2 regions of the Paenibacillus pasadenensis genome follow, and region 1 is predicted to be linked to the other one. Evidence: predicted binding sites of a transcription regulator. Region 1 holds the regulator's gene; the other holds the start of a gene.

Region 1 (5,246 bases):
AGCAGCAGGATCGGCGAGATGAAGTTGCGGCCCTTGAAGCGCGTCGTCGCGCTCGAGCTGGCGGCAGAGCTTTTCGCCGCGATCGGATCGATGCCTCTTTTTTTCAAATTCTTGTTGAGCTGCGCCGAATTCCGGCGCACCTTGCGTTCCCAGGAGCGTGACAAATCGGATGACCTCCATCTAGAATTCTTTTCTACTCGTTGAAGAGGGCCGCGCGCGGCCCGCTCGTCATTCGGCCGGGATCAGGCCGCGTTCGAACTTGCGGATGAAGCGCGTCGGATAATCGTCCGGCAGGCGGCTCGCCTCGTCCAGCTCCGACCAGGCGTCCGGCGGCAGCGTCCAGCCCGCGGCGCCCATGTTGTCGCGGAACTGCTCCAGCGTGCTGGCGCCGAAGATCGGCGAGACGACGCCGGGCGCCTGGATAAGCCAGCGCAGCGCCGTCTGGGCCGGGGTCCGCCCCGCCGCCTCGGCGATCTCCTGAAGCTTGTCCAGGATGGCGAAGTTGCGGTCGGTCGCCCGCAGCTCCCATGCGCTCTCTCCCGACGGACGAGACAGCCGGCCTTCCGCCGGCTTATCCTTGCCGTAGCGGCCGGTCAGGAAGCCCCCTGCAAGCGGCGCCCACGGAATGATGCCGACATTCTCCTCCAGGCTGAGCGACACCAGCTCGCGCTCGATGTCCCGGCAGGCGAGGCTGTATTGAGGCTGCACGCTTACGAAGCGCGACCATCCCCTCGCATCGCTGATGGAGAGCGCCTTCATCATCTGCCAGGCGAGATAGTTGGAGCAGCCGATGTAGCGCACCTTGCCGGCGGCCACGAGATCGTCGAGCGCGCGCAGCGTCTCGTCGAGCGGAGTGAGGCGGTCCCACACATGCACCTGATAAAGATCGATATAGTCCGTGCCGAGCCGCTTCAAGCTTGCCTCTACGTTCTGCACGATATGCTTGCGGGACAAGCCGACGCCGTTGACATGGGGCTCGGTGCGCATCCGCACCTTCGTCGCGAGCACGATCTCGTCCCGATACGGCTTGATCGCGCGTCCGACGATCTCCTCCGAGCGGCCCTGCACATATACGTTCGCGGTATCGAGGAAGTTCCCGCCCTGCTCGCGGAATTCCTCGATCATGCGCGCGCTGTCGGATTCCGACGCGGTATGGCCGAACGTCATCGTCCCGAGGCACAGCTCCGAGACGACGAGGCCGCTGCGGCCAAGAAGACGGTATTCCATGCTATTCCTCCTTCTCCCTTTCCGGTCCGTCCGTCCATTCGATGCTGTCCAGCTGCTGCCTGAAATTGCGCTTGAAATTGTCCAGGTATTCCTTGCGCAGGCGGGTGCGCTCTATGACTTCATCGGGCGTGAGTCCGATCGTCTTATCCTTGCGGGACAGCTCGTTGATCCGGTTGATCAGCGCATTGATATCCACTTCCGATTCCTCCCCCCTCGACCGAAAAATGCTTTTCCTTCTCACTTTGAACGATGAGGGAAGACATGTCAAGAAAGCAGCCCGGCCCTCAGGCGGAGGCCGGAGGGCTGAATGGGGAGTCTCTCATTATGGGGGGAGGCCGCAGCATAGGCTGAAGGTCAGCGGGTAGCCGGAATGATGAGCGTGTCGCCTGGCTCGATCGACGGGGAAGCGAGGCCGTTGCGCTTCTGTAGGCGGTAGACGCCCTCCCGGGTATCGGCGGCGATGGCATGAGCGGAGGCGATCGACCAGAGCGTATCGCCGGCGGTCACGACTACGGTTCCTTCGTCCGGTCCTGCCGGAGCGATCTCGGCTCCCTCGGCTCCGCCGACGCCCCAGAGGCTGACGAGAAGCAGGACAAGCAGCAGCGCCGAGACCGTCCACGGCAGCAGGCGGCGGACCGTCCATGAGGAAGCCGGCCGGAACGAAGCCCGCTCGCGGCTCGCGGCGGCACGCCGCGGCCCGGCGCCGGCACGGGCAGAGGATGCGCGGCGGAGCTGGCTCGCGGCGCGGTCCATTTCGGAGGTCATGGGCGAGAGCCCGCCGTCGCACGGCGAAGATGCGGCTTGTTTTGGACTGCTGTATCCCGATAATGTCAACATGAGATCCACTCCCCAAACATTTGTTCTGGCTTCAGATTAGCACGAACGCTTGTTTCCGTCAACGGCATTTTGGAACATTTGTTCCCTTTCCTGCGATCGATCGGGCGAACAGCTGTTTCTCGAACTTATGTTTGTACGAACTCGGGTTCTGTGGTATACTTTTGAAAACGCGTATGGTCTACTATACCTATTCTTGGAGTGAGTGCGATGTCTAAAGTGTCCAACCGCCAGCAGGCGATTCTCGACTTCATCAAAAACGAAGTCCGCGACAAGGGATACCCGCCTTCGGTCCGCGAGATCGGCGAAGCGGTAGGGCTGGCATCCAGCTCGACCGTCCACGGCCATCTCGACCGCCTGGAGAAGAAAGGCCTGATCCGCCGCGACCCGACCAAGCCGCGCGCGATCGAGATCCTTGACGGCGATTCCCCGACGGAGCTGCCCTTCCCGACCGCGGTCAGCAAGATTCCGGTCGTCGGCAAGGTCACGGCCGGCATGCCGATCACCGCTACGGAGAACATCGAGGAGTACTTCCCCCTCCCGGCCCATTTCGTCGGCGACCATGACGTGTTCATGCTCAGCGTCATCGGCGACAGCATGATCGAGGCCGGCATACATAGCGGCGATTACGTCATCGTCCGCCAGCAGTCCTCCGCGACCAACGGCGACATCGTCGTCGCGATGACGGAGGATGACGAGGCCACCGTCAAGACCTTCTACAAAGAGAAGGACCACATCCGCCTGCAGCCCGAAAATGCCTCGATGGAGCCGATCCGGCTCAAAAATGTCAGCATCCTCGGCAAGGTGATCGGATTGTTCCGCGACATCCACTGAGCTTGTCCGCCCTTTTCCGGCCGCTCGTCCCGAGAGGCCTGACGGCGCCGAGTTTCCTTCATTACCCAGCCGCTTCCGCCCTTATTCAACGAAGCGCGCACTCCGACAGAGTGCGCGCTTTTTTGTCAAAGGTTCTCGTTTTTCGCGATGCCGAGGCGGCGTTCAACGAAGCTTCTCCTGGAAAAATTCATTCACATAGACGAGGCGGCTTCCCGGCAGCTTGAAGCTCATATAAAAGCCCGCGCTCTCGATATGGATGCCGGCAAGATAGCGGCTTCGGGCATAAGGCAGCACGAGGCGCTTCAGCCTCCCCTCGTCGCTGCGGCTGACCGCCAGCGCGACCAGCCGCGCATAGGCCGGATTCGACGACAGCCTCCGATAAAGCGGCAGGATCGCACGGCTGATGAGCCGCAGCGCTTCCGGCTGAAAGGTGAACTGCGCCATGCCGGGCACGATCGTCGTCGCGTTGGTATAATGCCCGAACGGCTCCGCGACCCGCACATCCGCGAAAAAGCCGATGCCGTTCGTGCTGAACGATTGGATGTCCCGGCGCGGCACGAACCGGCCGAGCAGCTTCAGCAGCGTGTCGAGATCCGCCTCGCGCACCGCTTCGCACCAGCGTTCGGCGAACTTCCTGCTGCGCAGGAACTCCCGGTACAGCGGCAGCATGACGCCGGCCGTTCGGGATAGCGCCGATGGCGGCAGCGGTCCGGGCGGGACCCGCCTGCGGGACGAGCTCATGCATGTCACTCCCTTCCGTTGCCGATTCTCTCGGACTCAGCATATGCGGACGTCGAGAGCGATAGACCGGAAGGACGGCAGCAAAAAAAACGGCTCCGCAGCCGAACCGGCGATCCTGCCCGATCGCCCGGTCCAAGCTGCCGGAGCCGTTCCTCCCGTCTAACTGCCCGTCGCCGCTATGGCTCGCTCGCCCAGCGCCGCTGCCCCGGCAAAGGACATTCGCGCGCTCGCAGCCAGGCGACAACGGGCATGATGCAGCCGCAGGCCCGGCAAGTGACTCCATCCTCCAGCTTCGCGCACGATCGGCAGGCCTCGAGGCGGCGCTCATAGGTCGCCGCCTCGACCCGCTTGTCCGGGGCGAATGCCGACGTCGCAAGCAGCCTCTGCATCTGCGCCTCGGTCACCCGGTAGCCTTCCCGGCAGCCCTTGCAGTCGGTATCGGCCATGCTGCGTCAGGCTTGGGCCGGCGCGCTCAGCTTCAGCGTCACGACCGACATCGGCGGCAGCGTCACGACCAGCTCCTCGCCCTGCCGCTTGAAGCCGTCGAACGCCTCCGGACGCAAGCGCTCCGGATGCTCGAACGTGTTGTGCGCGTCGATGCTGTCTCCGGCGAGCACGAGGCCCGACCAGCTGCCGCCATCCTGCAGGCCGCGCAGAGACAGCGTCGTCTCTGCCGAAGCATGAGGATCGAGATGGCAGAGGCTGATGTGGACGTTCCCTTCCTGGTCGCGGGTCGCCGTTCCGCTGACCGCCGGAATCTCTTCCTCGCCGAAGCGATAGCTGCCGCTCGTCAGCTGCAGATCCAGCCGCTCGGCATCCTGATGAACCTTGTACATGTCGAACACATGATAAGTCGGCGTCAGCAGCGCCTTGTCTCCCTCCGTCAGTACGACCGCCTGCAGCACGTTGACCGTCTGCGCGATGTTCGCCATCCGCACGCGGCGATTATGCTCGTGGAAAATATGGAACGTCAGCGATGCGACCAGCGCGTCGCGGATCGTGTTCTGCTGATACAGGAAGCCCGGGTTCGTGCCCGGCTCGACGTTGTACCAGGTTCCCCATTCGTCGACGATGAGCGCCACTCGGGCATCCGGATCATATTGATCCATGATCGCGCTGTGGCGCGTGATCAGCTCGTCCATGCGGAGCGACTTCCGGAGCGTGGAGAACCACTCCGCCTCGTCGAAGCCGGTCGCGTCGCCCTTGTCCTGCCAGCTGTCGCGCGGCAGCGTGTAGTAATGAAGCGTCAGCGCGTCCATGAATCGTCCCGCCTCGCGCATGAGCACCTCGGTCCAGCGATAGTCGTCGGAATTCGCGCCGCAAGCGATGCGCTCGATCCGGTTGCCGCCGTAGTTGCGGACATAGGTCTGGTAGCGGCGGTACAGATCGGCATAATACTCCGGCCGCATGTTGCCTCCGCAGCCCCAGTTCTCGTTGCCGACGCCGAAGTACGCCACCTTCCACGGCTCCTCGCGGCCGTTTTCCGCGCGCAGCTCCGCCATCGGGGAGACGCCCTCGAAGGTCAGGTACTCCACCCATTCGGCCATCTCCTGCACCGTGCCGCTGCCGACGTTGCCGTTGATGTAAGGCTCGCAGCCGATCTGCCGGCA
Region 2 (5,246 bases), 330 kb from region 1:
GTCCGATATTTCAGGCGGCCGAGAATCTTGATCAGATCCGGATGGATCGCATGCACGCCGACCTCGAAAGTCGCCTGCTCGCCATACTCGCGAATCCGCTCGTCCACCTCGCGGCGGGATTTCTCGACCATCTCCTCGATTCGGGCGGGATGGATCCTGCCGTCGGCGACGAGCTTCTCGAGCGCTGTACGGGCAATCTCCCGGCGTATCGGATCGAATCCGGACAAGATGACCGCTTCCGGCGTATCGTCGATGATCAGATCGATGCCGGTGAGCGTCTCGAGCGCGCGGATGTTGCGGCCCTCGCGGCCGATGATCCGGCCCTTCATCTCTTCGTTCGGCAGCGTCACGACGGATACCGTCGTCTCCGCGACATGGTCGGCCGCGCAGCGCTGGATCGCCAGGGAAATGATGTCGCGGGCTTTTTTGTCCGCTTCTTCCTTCGCCTGCTGCTCCAGCTCCTTGATCATCTGCGCCGTCTCGTGGCGGACTTCCTGCTCCACGTTGTTGAAGATGATCGTCTTCGCGTCCTCCGTAGTCAAGCCGGAGATCCGCTCCAGCTCGCTCTGCTGCTGCCGGTAGATGGAATCAATCTGCTCTTGCGTTTCCTCGATTCGTTTCTCCTTGTTGGCTACCAATTCTTCTTTGCGTTCGAGTGCCTCAATTTTCTTATCCAAAGACTCCTCTTTTTGCAGCAAGCGCCTTTCAAGACGCTGATTCTCATTGCGTCTCTCCCGAATGTCCTTGTCCGCTTCCGAACGGAGTTTATGGATTTCGTCTTTCGCTTCCAGCACCGTTTCCTTTTTCAACGCATCCGCTTCCTTCTTCGCCTGTTCGACGATCTGGAGCGCGGCCTGCTCAGCGCTGGAAATCTTAGCCTCGGCAAACGACTTTCGGACGAAGTAACCAATCCCAAAGGTAATCGCGCCAACAACGAGAACGATCAAGATCCACCAAATGGGGTTCATCTTGTTCACCTCCTCGTTGCATTCACCAAGGCATCAGCCGGGAATGATATTCAATTGTTGCCATTCGGTTCCATACCGTGCTTTACGACTGTAGAAATGGAGACAAAAAACCTGAACCCATTTACGGAAGGAAAGGCATCCCATGCCAGATGGATGCTTTATTATTGTAGCTTTCCGCAAAATCAATTGTCAAGCCAGCCCCCGTCGGCGTCGTCCTCGCCCTCGGCCGAGTCCTGAATCTGCCGGACCGTCTCCCGCACGAGATCGCTCGGGAATCCGCGCCGCAGCAGGAATCCGGTCAGCTTCATCCGTTTGTCCCGCTCTTCTCCCTTCAGGCTCCGCCATTTCTTCTCTCCGGCCTTGAGCGCGGCGCGCCGTTCTTCCTCGTCGTCGAGAGCCTCGACCGCGCGTCCCGCCGTCTCCTTTGGAATGCCGCGCTGCTCGAGCTCCATGCGGATGAGGCGGCTGCCCTTCTGGCTGCTCCGCAGACGCTGGGAGGCGAACATGCGGGCATAGTCGCGGTCGTCGACGACCCGCTCCTGCTGCAGCCGCTCGATCGCATAGCGGATATCCTCTTCTTCGAATTCCTTGCGCTTGAGATAGGCGGACATCTCCTTCGACGTCCGCATCTTGAAGCCGGCGTAGAAGACGGCCGCCGCATACGCCCGGTAACGAGCGTTCTCCTCCGCGATCCGCGCCATCAGCTTCGGCTCGATGAGCGTTTCTTTGAGCAGCCGGTACTTGACGAGAATATCCTCATGCACCGACAGCTCCGGCTCCTCGCTGCCTTCGAGATAAATCCAGTAGAGAGACGGCTTCTTGTCGTCCTGCTCTACGCGCGTGATCCGTTTTTCCTGCTCCTCCATCTACGCCGCTCCCCTTCCTCGTCGATTCTAATGAAGAAAAAAGCACCCCCGACTCCATCAGGGATGCTTGGTCATGCCGCTACTTCGCAGAGCGGTAAACAATCAGACGTCGAGCTCCAGCTCCTCGAATTCGTCTGCCTCGTCCTTCGAAACTTCGGCGCCGGCGGCGCGCTCCGCAGCCGCATTGAGGTTATGCGCCTCGCGGATCTTGCCTTCGATCACGCTTGCGATCGGCTCGTTGTCCTTGAGGAACTGCTTGGCGTTCTCCCGTCCTTGGCCGAGACGGTCGCCGTTGAAGCTGAACCAAGCGCCGCTCTTCTGCACGATGTCCATCTCCACGCCGATGTCGATGATGCTGCCGACGCGCGAGATGCCTTCGCCGTACATGATGTCCAGCTCGGCCTGGCGGAACGGAGGCGCCACCTTGTTCTTGACGACCTTGATGCGGGTCCGGTTGCCCACGACGTCGGTGCCCTGCTTGATGCTCTCGATGCGACGCACGTCCAGCCGCACGCTGCTGTAGAACTTCAGGGCGCGTCCGCCCGGAGTCGTCTCCGGGTTGCCGAACATGACGCCGACCTTCTCGCGGAGCTGGTTGATGAAGATGGCGATCGTCTTGGACTTGCTGATCGCTCCGGACAGCTTGCGCAGCGCCTGCGACATGAGGCGCGCCTGGAGGCCGACGTGGGAGTCGCCCATCTCGCCCTCGATCTCGGCCTTCGGCACGAGCGCCGCGACGGAGTCGATGACGATGATGTCGACGGCGCCGCTGCGCACGAGCGCCTCGGCGATCTCCAGCGCCTGCTCGCCCGTATCCGGCTGGGACAGCAGCAGCTCGTCGATGTTGACGCCGAGCTTGCTGGCGTAGAGCGGATCCAGCGCATGCTCCGCGTCGATGAAGGCGGCTTGTCCGCCCGTGCGCTGCACTTCGGCGATCGCGTGCAGGGCGACGGTCGTCTTGCCGGACGACTCCGGTCCGTAGACTTCGATGATGCGGCCGCGAGGGAAGCCCCCGATGCCGAGCGCGATATCCAATGCGAGGGCGCCGCTGGAGACCGTTTCAACGGCCAGCTGGGCGGACTCGCCTAATTTCATGATGGAGCCTTTTCCGAATTGTTTCTCAATCTGGCGAAGCGCCATATCTAAAGCTGCGCGGCGATCTGACAAGAGATCCACATCCTTCGTTCGTCGATTTATAGTTCTATTCTAGTCTACTTGAAGCCGTTTGCCAAGACTTTTTTCGAACATACATTCGCTTTTTTTGAAGCGCGCTCCGTCCCTCCCCGAGTCCCGCCGCAGCCCCGAAAAAAGACAAAGAACCGCAGCTGGTCCGACTCGCTGCGGTTCTTCCGTCAACTGCCTTTATTGTACGCGATCCGAGCCGGCCAGCGCAAGGCCGCCGCGGCTATTCCTGGAGCGCCAGCCAGAGCCGGTAAAGCGCGTGCTTGGCGGCGCGGATGCGCACCATGTCGCGATTGCCGCCCGCATTCAGCTCATGCGTCTCGGCCTCCCCGCCTTTGCGGGCGATGCCGATGTAGACGAGCCCGATCGGCTTGCCCTCGGAGGAGCCCGGCCCGGCGACGCCGGTAATCGAGACGCCCCAGTCGCTGCCGGTCGTCTCCGCCACCCGCTGCGCCATCAGCGCCGCGGTGGAGGCGCTCACCGCTCCGGGCGCGTCCGCCCCCTCCAGCTGGGCGAGCGGAATGCCTAGCAGCTTGTGCTTCATCGTATTCGTATAGGTGACGATGCCGCCGAGAAACTCGCCGCTGCTGCCGGGGATGCCGGTGATGAGCTCGGCCAGCAGGCCGCCCGTGCAGCTCTCGGCCACGCTGACCCGCATCCGCCTCGTGCGCAGCCGCCGCAGCACCGCCTCTTCGAGCGAGATGTCCTCTTCGGCATAGATATGGGCGCCGAGGCGCTCGCGGATCTGCTGCGCCATCCGCTCGATGCGGTCCAGCGCCTGCGCCTCGTCCGCGGACTTGCTGGAGAGGCGGATCGCCACCTCGCCTTCCTTGGCATACGGAGCGATCGTCGGATCGCTCTGGCTCTCGATCAGGTCGATCAGCTCATGCTCGAGCCGCGACTCGCCGATGCCGGCGAAGCGCAGGATGCGCGAATGCAGCGGAGCCCCCGCTCCGAGCTCCGCCAGCAGCCAGCGCGTCGCCGGCCCCTCGAACATCGGCATCATTTCCTTGGGCGGACCCGGAAGCAGGATATAGCGGGTTCCGTCCTGCTCCAGCGCGTTGCCGACGGCAAGCCCCGCGTCGTTCTCGAGCGCCGCGCTGCCCTCGATCCAGTTGGCCTGCCGGCGGTTGCTCTCGACCATATGGCTTCCGCGGGAAGCGAAAAACCGCTCCATCGCCTCCATCGTCGGCTCATGGACGACGAGCCGGCGCCCGAGATAGTCGCCGAGCACGTCCTTGGTGAGGTCGTCCATCGTCGGCCCGAGACCGCCGGTGAACAGCAGCAGGTCGGCGCGGGAGCGTGCCGTATCGATCGCCTGACGGATGCGGGCGGCGTTGTCGCCGACGACCGTCTGGAAAAAGACGTCGATGCCGAGGGCGGCGAGTCCTTGGGAAAGATAGCGTGCGTTCGTATTGACGATCTGTCCAAGCAGCAGTTCCGTTCCAACAGCGATGATTTCGGCTTTCACAGCGCTTCACTCCTGTCGTGGATTGGGCTGTCGGTAACGGACAAGGTCCCTTTCCCGAAAAGGAAAGAGACCTTGTAAGCTACTCGACGGGAATCAGGTTGCGGTTCTTGACGAAGTAGTCGATGCCGGACCAGATCGTGATCAGCGCAGCCGCCCAGCTGAGGATGATATCCATGCGGATGTCCACCAGCGCGAACGGGAAGTTGTTGAGCAGCAGCGCGATGATCATCGCGATCTGGATGCCGGTCTTCCACTTGCCCCAGGTGCTTGCCGCAAGCACGGCGCCCTCCAGCAGGGCGACCTGGCGCAGGCCCGTCACGGCGAACTCGCGGCTGATGATGACGATGGCGATGAACGCGGAAAGCTTGTCCATCTGCACGAGCGAGATGAGGACGGCCGCGACGAGCAGCTTGTCCGCCAGCGGATCAAGCAGCTTGCCGAGATTGGTGACCATCTTGTTCTTGCGGGCCAGATAGCCGTCGAGCCCGTCGGTGCTCGCCGCGATGATGAAGATCAGGGCGGCGATGATTTGCGTGTATGTAAGCTCGAAATCTTCGAACCGGACCGTTCCCAGATCGAACCGGATCAATAGAAAAAACAGGATGACAGGCACTAAGAAGATGCGCGCGAGCGTGATCTTGTTGGCCAGGTTCAAGCCCTTCCCCTCCCTGACGTTTCAAACTTCACAAGTATAATCGAAGCGGAAGCGGCCTGTCAAAACGAGGATCGACGGCCGTCAGCGATAGTTGGTGAACTGCA

What was found. Region 1 encodes LexA, which represses DNA repair genes until DNA is damaged. Its sites were predicted from a motif close to CGAACATATGTTCG; they were not measured.
Region 2: recA (recombinase RecA) is a predicted target of LexA. The motif match lies at 3,076-3,089, and genes of this name have one in related genera.

The regions. Positions count from the first base shown of each region.
Region 1 is NZ_NFEZ01000004.1:2,610,367-2,615,612, reverse strand. Features, by position in the region: gene B8V81_RS20845 (hypothetical protein) at 1-164, opposite strand, end outside; gene B8V81_RS20840 (aldo/keto reductase) at 229-1,227, opposite strand; gene B8V81_RS20835 (DUF896 domain-containing protein) at 1,229-1,423, opposite strand; gene B8V81_RS20830 (LysM peptidoglycan-binding domain-containing protein) at 1,582-1,992, opposite strand; gene lexA (transcriptional repressor LexA) at 2,272-2,895, shown strand; gene B8V81_RS20820 (hypothetical protein) at 3,058-3,636, opposite strand; gene B8V81_RS25550 (DUF6171 family protein) at 3,813-4,025, opposite strand; gene B8V81_RS20810 (alpha-N-arabinofuranosidase) at 4,089-5,246, opposite strand, start outside.
Region 2 is NZ_NFEZ01000004.1:2,935,524-2,940,769, forward strand. Features, by position in the region: gene rny (ribonuclease Y) at 1-968, opposite strand, end outside; gene B8V81_RS22260 (regulatory protein RecX) at 1,151-1,834, opposite strand; gene recA (recombinase RecA) at 1,937-3,001, opposite strand; gene B8V81_RS22270 (competence/damage-inducible protein A) at 3,240-4,487, opposite strand; gene pgsA (CDP-diacylglycerol--glycerol-3-phosphate 3-phosphatidyltransferase) at 4,567-5,142, opposite strand; gene B8V81_RS22280 (YajQ family cyclic di-GMP-binding protein) at 5,224-5,246, opposite strand, start outside.